Regions from separate parts of the Leuconostoc suionicum genome, predicted to be linked through region 2. Evidence: predicted binding sites of a transcription regulator. Region 2 holds the regulator's gene; the other holds the start of a gene.
What was found. The regulator HrcA, encoded in region 2, represses chaperone genes, less so after heat shock. The targets are predictions, from matches to a motif close to TTAGCACTCNNNNNNNNNGAGTGCTAA.
Positions count from the first base shown of each region.

Region 1: groES (co-chaperone GroES) is a predicted target of HrcA. The motif match lies at 2,623-2,649, and genes of this name have one in related genera.

Region 1 covers NZ_CP015247.1:1,701,046-1,705,673, reverse strand. Annotated here, with positions in the region: gene A6B45_RS08575 (PTS mannose/fructose/sorbose transporter subunit IIC) at 1-321, shown strand, start outside; gene A6B45_RS08570 (PTS system mannose/fructose/sorbose family transporter subunit IID) at 336-1,250, shown strand; gene A6B45_RS08565 (DUF956 family protein) at 1,327-1,686, shown strand; gene A6B45_RS08560 (YitT family protein) at 1,720-2,553, shown strand; gene groES (co-chaperone GroES) at 2,677-2,961, shown strand; gene groL (chaperonin GroEL) at 2,990-4,609, shown strand.
Region 2 covers NZ_CP015247.1:1,281,631-1,286,258, forward strand. Annotated here, with positions in the region: gene dnaK (molecular chaperone DnaK) at 1-1,296, opposite strand, end outside; gene grpE (nucleotide exchange factor GrpE) at 1,382-1,951, opposite strand; gene hrcA (heat-inducible transcriptional repressor HrcA) at 1,968-2,993, opposite strand; gene ribF (riboflavin biosynthesis protein RibF) at 3,114-4,058, opposite strand; gene truB (tRNA pseudouridine(55) synthase TruB) at 4,061-4,628, opposite strand, start outside.

The DNA.
Region 1 (4,628 bases), 420 kb from region 2:
GTTCCTGCAGCAGCTGTTCGAGCAGTATTAACATCAATGCCTGAATGGTTGACCGGTGGTATGACAATCGGTGGTGGTATGGTTGTTGCCGTAGGTTATGCCTTGGTTATCAATATGATGGCAACACGTGAAGTATGGCCATTCTTCGCCATTGGTTTTGCACTTGCAGCTGTTAGTGAACTGACATTAATTGCTTTAGGTGCAATCGGTCTTGCTCTTGCTTTGATTTATATTAATTTGTCAAAGATGGGTGGTAACAACAACGGCGGCGGTTCAAATGGTGGCGGCGATCCAGTCGGCGACATTTTGAATAAGTACTAGAAAGGGGCAAGATAATGGCTGAAACAAAAATTGAACTAACACGAAAAGATCGTATGTCAGTTGCATGGCGTTCACAATTCTTGCAAGGATCATGGAACTACGAACGTATGCAAAACGTTGGATGGGCTTATGCCATGATTCCGGCGATTAAAAAGTTATACAAGTCAAAAGAAGATCGTTCTGCGGCCTTGCAGCGACATCTAGAATTTTTTAACACTCATCCTTATGTTGCTTCACCTATTCTTGGTGTGACATTGGCCTTGGAAGAAGAACGTGCCAACGGTGCTCCGATTGATGATACTGCTATTCAAGGGGTTAAGATTGGTATGATGGGTCCGCTAGCTGGAATTGGTGATCCTGTCTTTTGGTTTACGATTCGACCAATTATAGGTGCATTAGGTGCATCCTTAGCAATGAGCGGTAATATTCTTGGCCCTATCCTGTTCTTTGTTCTTTGGAATATTATCCGTATGGCCTTCTTATGGTATACACAAGAATTTGGTTATAAAGCTGGTAGCGCCATCACACAAGATTTATCAGGTGGCTTACTAAAAGATATTACCAAAGGTGCTTCGATTCTAGGAATGTTTATCTTAGCGGTCCTAGTTGAACGTTGGGTATCAATTAAATTTACTCTTCAGTTACCTGCAAAGAAGTTGTCCGAAGGGGCTTATATTAACTTCCCAAATGGCGCCGTTACAGGTGGACAATTACAAAAAATTCTAAGTGAACAGGCATCAGGGTTGTCTTTAACTAAAGTAGCGCCTAATACTTTACAAAGTAACTTAGATAGCTTGATTCCTGGTTTGATGGGTCTTTTGTTGACATTCTTGGCAATGTGGTTGTTAAAGAAGAAGGTTTCTCCAATTGTTATGATTATTGGTATTTTCATCTTTGGTATCGCAATGCATGCTTTAAACATAATGTAATAAAATTTCTGATAAAAGTGCTTGTCGATGAGGCGAGCGCTTTTGTCAATACATAAGAAGTTAGGGGAAAGAAATCATGGTACAATCTTTGAATACGACGGCAGAATTGACAACACCGGGGATTTCTTATCTTGGTATTGGGGCTAAATATGGTAAGATTTTAGTAGGTGATAGGGCATTTGAGTTTTTCAATGATAATAACGTTGAAGATTACATTCAAATTCCATGGCAAAATGTCACGGCCGTATATGTACACGTTTCAGGAGAACGAGTAAGTCGTCGATTTAAAATTAAAACGGATAAGGTAGATTTGGATTTTTCTGCTAAGGAGTCAGGTAGCGTACTTAAAGTAATGCGTGAGCATCTTGGAAATGAAAAAATACTACGAATGCCTACTTTATGGGACACAATCCGGTCACACTTTAAACACAAATAAATTTTCAAATGCCACAAACAATGAGGATACTAAATGAAACTACTTAAAAACTATCAAGCACTACGCTATATCGTTATTGTAATGGCACTGGAAATTGTGGCAATTAGTATCAATTTTTTCTATGCACCCGCAAAGGTTGCTGCCGGTGGTGCTACGGGATTTGCTATTTTGATGAATGAATTGGTTGGATTTGATCGTGCAGCAACTGTTTTGGTTGTTAATTTGATTATGATTGTTTTGGCGGGTGTTTTTTTAGATCGCGGTACGACGGCTCGAATTGCATTTGGCAGTATTGTGTTGCCAATTTTGTTAAAAATCACACCGAGCTTTCAAGTATTGCACGATAGAACATTTTCTGTATTAGTTGGTGGCAGTATTTTCGCGGTAGGTGTAGCATTGCTATACCGTATTGATGCCTCAAGTGGAGGTACAGCAGTACCGCCAATGATTTTTAAAAAATATTTTCGTATCTCACCAGCGTTGTCATTATTGGCAATTGATACGATTGTATCATTAGGAAACTTGGCTACTGAAGGGCTAGAAGCGCTGATTTTGGCATTGTTTTCATTAGTTATTACTGCCGTGGTCATGAATTATATTGAGACAGGATTAGATCGTCGTAAAATGGTTTATATCACGACAAATGACCGTATTGATGATCTGAAAAAGTATTTAATTGATGGCGACAAAGGTTTTACAATTATGGATGTACTTGGTGGTTATATGGGCGATGGCCGAGAAATGCTTATGGTTGTTCTTGATAATCACGAATATAATCATTTTTTGCGTGGTATTCACCAAGTTGATCCTGAGGCATTCACAATTGCTTACGATATTTCTGAAGCTCATGGTGGTACATTTTTTTAAAGACATGATGTTTATATCATGTCTTTTTTGTTGACATTTAGTACGATAGTGATATACTTAAAGTTGTAATTAGCACTCATTATAAAAGAGTGCTAAAAAAGAAAATCTCGGAGGTATGAATCCATGTTGAAGCCATTAGGTGATCGTGTGATTATTGAAGTAACGGAAGCTGCAGAAGAAACTGTCGGTGGGATTGTTTTGGCAAGTAATGCCAAAGACAAGCCTGTTACTGGTAAAGTTGTAGCTGCGGGTACGGGTTATGTCTTAAATGATGGCACAGTCCGTGATTTGACAGTTAAAGTCGGTGATGAAGTCTTGTTTGATAAGTATGCAGGACAAGAAGTGTCATTTGAGGGGCAAGATTACTTAGCATTGCACGAAAAAGACATTGTTGCAGTCGTCGAATAATTATCAAATCAAAGGAGATATTTAAATCATGGCTAAAGAATTAAAGTTTTCAGAAGATGCACGCGCAAAGATGAAGGCGGGTGTTGATAAACTAGCTGATACAGTTAAAACTACAATTGGACCAAAGGGTCGTAACGTGGTCTTGGAACAATCATACGGTGCACCAACAATTACAAACGATGGTGTGACAATTGCCAAGGCAATTGAATTAGAAGATCATTTTGAAAATATGGGTGCTAAGCTTGTAGCTGAAGTTGCTTCAAAGACAAACGATATCGCAGGTGATGGTACAACAACTGCTACTGTTTTGACTCAAGCAATTGTTGGTGAGGGCTTGAAGAATGTGACTGCCGGTGCTAATCCTGTTGGTATTCGAACAGGAATTGAAAAAGCTACTGCTGCAGCCGTTGCAAAGCTGCATGAAATGTCACACACAGTTAATACTAAAGATGAAATTGCACAAATTGCATCAATTTCAGCCGCCAATGAAGAAGTTGGTGAATTAATTGCTGAAGCAATGGATAAAGTTGGTAATGACGGTGTAATCACCATCGAAGAATCAAAGGGTATCGAAACAACACTTGATGTTGTTGAGGGTATGCAATTTGATCGTGGTTACATGTCACAATACATGGTGACTGACAATGACAAAATGGAAGCCAACTTAGATAATCCATACATCTTGATTACTGATAAGAAGATTGGTAACATTCAAGATATTTTGCCAGTATTGCAAAGTGTTGTTGAACAAGGACGTGCTTTGTTAATCATTGCTGACGATATTACTGGTGAAGCATTGCCAACACTAGTTTTGAACAAGATGCGCGGTACATTTAATGTTGTTGCGGTTAAGGCACCAGGATTTGGTGATCGCCGTAAGGCACAATTGGAAGATATCGCTATCTTAACTGGTGGTACAGTAATCACTGAAGATCTTGGTTTGAATTTGAAGGATGTTACAATTGATCAACTTGGTCAAGCTTCAAAGATTAACATCACAAAGGATAACACAACAATTGTTGAAGGTTCAGGTGATAAGGGTGCTGTCGCATCTCGTGTTGACACAATCAAGCAACAAATTGCTGAAACAACTTCTGATTTTGATCGTGAAAAGTTGCAAGAACGTCTTGCAAAGTTGGCTGGTGGTGTCGCTGTTATTAACGTTGGTGCAGCCACAGAAACTGAACTGAAAGAACGTAAGTACCGCATTGAAGATGCTTTGAATGCAACGCGTGCTGCTGTCGAAGAAGGTTTCGTTGCCGGTGGTGGTACAGCCTTGGTAAATGTTATTGCTGCTGTTTCAGCTTTGTCAGAAGAAGGCGACGTTCAAACTGGTATCAATACTGTTATTAAAGCATTGGAATCACCTGTTCGTCAAATCGCTGAAAATGCTGGCTTAGAAGGATCAGTGATTGTTAACAAGTTGAAGGAACAAAAAGAAGGATTTGGTTACAACGCTGCTACTGATGAGTGGGTAGACATGATTGCCGCTGGTATTGTCGATCCTACTAAGGTAACACGTTCAGCATTGCAAAATGCCGCCTCTGTTTCAGCATTGTTGTTGACAACAGAAGCTGTCGTTGCTGAAGAACCAAAAGATGACGCACCAGCCGCTATGCCACAAGGTGGTATGCCAGGTATGATGTAGTCATACATCTAAAAGCGAC
Region 2 (4,628 bases):
ATCTGCTAATTGGAAACGACCCAATGTCTTGTTATCGGCAGCCATTGAACGTTCACCTTGCAAAACATGGATATCAACAGCTGGCTGATTGTCAGCTGCTGTTGAGAATACTTGTGACTTTGAAGTTGGAATCGTTGTGTTGCGTTCAATCAACTTAGTGAACACACCACCCATTGTCTCAATACCCAATGACAATGGTGTAACATCAAGCAAAACAACATCCTTAACATCACCAGTAATGACACCACCTTGAACGGCAGCGCCCAAAGCAACAGCTTCATCAGGGTTAATTGAGTGGTTAGGTTCCTTACCTGTCATCTTCTTAACAGATTCTTGTACGGCTGGAATACGAGTTGAACCACCGTTCAAGATAACCTCGTCGATGTCAGAGAATGACAATCCGGCATCCTTCAAAGCGTTCAAAACAGGTTGCTCAGCTTTCTTAACCAAATCAGCTGTCAATTCGTTAAACTTTGCACGTGTCAATGATGTCTGCAAGTGCAATGGTCCGTTATCACCTGAAGCAATAAATGGCAAATCAATTTGAGCTTCATTTGCAGATGACAAAGTCTTCTTAGCTGATTCTGCGGCATCCTTCAAACGTTGCAAAGCTAATTTATCATCCTTTAAGTCTACACCATTTTCTGACTTAAATTGTTCTGCCAAATAATCAATAACTTTGTTATCAAAGTCATCACCACCAAGATGAGTATCACCGTTTGTTGACAAAACTTCAAACACGCCATCTCCTAATTCAAGAATTGACACATCAAATGTTCCACCACCTAAGTCATAGACAAGAATTTTTTCATCCTTATCTAACTTGTCCAAACCATAAGCCAATGCGGCAGCTGTTGGTTCGTTAATAATACGTTCTACTTCCAGACCAGCAATCTTACCGGCATCCTTAGTAGCTTGACGCTGTGCATCATTAAAGTAGGCAGGAACTGTGATAACAGCTTTTTCAACCTTTTCACCTAAGTAATCTTCAGCATAGCCCTTAATATATTGCAAGATCATTGCTGAAATTTCTTGTGGTGTGTAGTCTTTACCATTGGCATTAACTTTATAACCAGCTTCACCCATGTGAGACTTGATTGAAATAATCGTGTCTGGGTTTGTAATTGCTTGACGCTTTGCAACATCACCCACTTGACTTTCGCCATTTTTAAATGAGACAACTGAAGGTGTTGTACGACCACCATCTGGATTTGTGATAATCTTTGGTTCGCCACCTTCAAGGACAGCAACAGCTGAGTTTGTCGTTCCTAAATCAATACCAATAATTTTTGACATAAATATTTCTTCCTTTACTTTAAAATCATTTTCATCTTTTTAAGGTGTAGTATCTCATCGATTGAATCACCATGCAAAATCGTGCTTATTTCGCCACTGCAACCATTGCTGGTCGAATTACGCGGTCTTGTAATATGTAACCCTTTTGCAAAACTTGTGCAATTTGGTCAGATTCAACTTCATCTGACTCAACACTTTGAATTGCTTGGTGCTTAGTTGGATCGAAAGATTCACCAATTTCACCTGTTGACGTAATACCATTGTCTGTTAAGGCTTGATTTAACGTCTTAAGTGTCATCTCCACACCTGTTTTAATTTGCTTTGACACTTCATCGTTAGCTTCAACTTGAAGGGCTCTTTCCAAATTGTCAACGGCTGGCAAAACTGCACTGGCTAATTTTTGTCCGTCATACTTGCGTACATTTTGTAGCTCACGCGCATTACGCTGTTGTATATTTTGAACTTCTGCTTGTGCACGTAATAATTTTTCTTCGAGATTGTTAACTTGCTCTGTTAGCTTATCAATTTCCACTTGTTGTGGATCAGGCTCCACCTGTAAATCATCGGCTTCAGATTCAATTTCTTCGGTCAAATTTTCATCAGTTTGATCAGAAATGTTCTTATCTTCTACAACTTCTTCGTTTTTTTCTGTCACAGGTGTGACCTCCTAGCTATGTATATTCAATCATTTTGCGACTTAACGCTTCACCAAACGCGTCTGTAAGCAACGTATTGGTACTATATGACATCGGAATTGGACCAAGTAAAGCAATAATACCACTCTCTTGGTTTGGTACCAAAAATCCACGCGTAATCAAGCTAAACTCTGAAAGTAGTGGCTCCCCAATCTCACGTCCAATTTTAACTTGAACATCTCGCGTTGGCGAAGCAATTTGTCTAACATCCTCAGCGTTGTTCAAGAATTCCAACAGAGGCTTCACATCAGCGATATCAGTTTCTTTACTAAAGTCTAGAACATTCAATCGGCCGCCAATATGGACGTTATCTCCGTTCGAGCGTGCCAACACGTCGCCAAATAGTTGCAAAAAAGCAGCTGGTGTTTTAATCATGCGGCTCATCTGCGTGGGCAATTCATCGGACTGCATCATACGCAATACATCATTAACCGGTCGACCGACCATCTGATCATTGATGTAGGCGACCATACTTTCCAATGATTCAATCGCCATTTCATTTGGTAATTTAAACGTTTGGCTAGTCACCTTACCATCATTAGTAACCAATACTGCAATCAGCTGATGGCCCTCCAATGGAACTAATCGAAATCCTGAAACTTTAATATCAATTCGCCTTGGCTTCAAAATCAACGCAGTGTAACCAGTTAAATTTGATAAAGTCCTAGCTGTCTCGTCTAGTAAATCATCTATTTCATGGAAGTTTCCACGAAATGATTGAATGACTGCTTGTACATCTCGATCAGTCGCTCTGCGTGTCATCATCAGGTGATCTAAATAATAACGATACCCTTCATATGATGGTACTCGACCAGCAGAAGTATGCAATTTTTTTATAAGATCATCAGATTCTAGCGCTGCCATTTCATTACGAATCGTAGCAGAGCTAATTTTAATATCTAGATGTTCTTGTAAACTTTTTGAACCAACCGCATGTTCACGCTGTGTATACTCATAAATAATGGCGGTTAAGATTAACTTTTGTCGTTCTGTTAGCGCCATATTATCGACTCCTTTTAGCACTCACTATATCTAACTGCTAACACTTATTATAATACACTATTTAAAAAATAATGCAAGTGTTTTAGCACTCTTTTTATAAGAGTGCCAACAAATTGCATTTTATAACTTTGTATTAAAATAATGCCTTGTTTGCCTTGCATCTTCATTAAGTTGATCTATCAATGATTGAACGTTTTCAAATTTCACTTCACCACGCAGATAATGACACCATTGTATCTGAACAAATTCACCATATATTTCTTCTTGATAATCTAAAATATTGATTTCAACTGTGATTGGACGAGCATCACCAAATGTCACATTGCGTCCGATGCTAGCCATTCCTAGATACCAAGTATCATATACTTTTATTTTTACAGCATAGATACCAATACCGGGCAACCATTCCTTTTCAGGCGTCTGTATATTGGCAGTTGGAAAGCCTAATTCGCGGCCTCTAGCTTCGCCATGAACGACTATACCTGATGTCGAATGGATACGACCAAGCTGCTGTGTGGCACCATCTACGTTCCCCTGATCTAACATAGATCGAATTGTTGAAGAAGAAACTTTCTGATTATAATCATCAAATTCAGACACAGTCACAACGTCAAAAAGATTAGTCGCATATGTTGCTAAATGTAGCATATCACTATCCGTTCCCGCTGCACCATACAAATGGTCGAATCCTGCTACCACCGTAACAGGGTTTAATTGCATGACCACCTCATCGACAAACTGTTGACCACCTAATTTAGCAAGTTTAGAAGTGAACTGCATAACATAAACTCGATCAACACCTAACTGGCTCATGATGGACTTCTTTTTGGCTAACGGTGTTAAATAACGCAATGGTTGTTTCAACGTCTGAAAAGCTACGATTGGATGTGGATCATAGGTCAAAACAGCCAAGGGCACCCCTTGTTTTTCAGCTTCTGCTTTTGCACGAGCTAAAACAGCCTGATGCCCGCGATGAACACCGTCAAAAAAGCCCATTGCAACGACCTGTTGAACCGGCTTTTTAAAATCTAATATTGGATAATGTAAACGAATTAATTCTGTCATAGTCATTGGTTATCAAATACATAACGAGAACGCCATAATTGCTCAATCTCGTCATATTGATATACTGCTTTCAGTTTGTTTTGATAATATAATTGTAAATAGCTGTCATTTGCAGGCCAACTAGAAATTTTCTGACCATTTTTTACAGCAAACCATTCATTTTCACTCAAAGTTTTAGTTGGCCACCTCAATACTTCTCTAATAGGTATTACTTGTTTTAATACTTCTTCATACGCTAGTGTGGACAAAAAATCAAGGTCGCGTGCTTCAGAAATTTTGAATCCGCTCCCCATCGTTCGAGTCAATTGTGTCATTGTTGCCGGGGTCCCAATTATTTTGCCTGCATCTACCGCTAAAGTACGAATATACGTGCCCTTGGAAACTGTGGCTTCAAACTTGAATACCTGCTTACCATCTATAAATTTAATACCGGATGTACGTTTAAAGTCATGAATTACCGCTTTACGAACTGGACGTTCAACAGTCTCACCATTTCGAGCATACTCATAGAGCCGCTTACCATTCACTTTTACAGCAGAGTACATAGGTGGCTTTTGTGTGATTTCACCA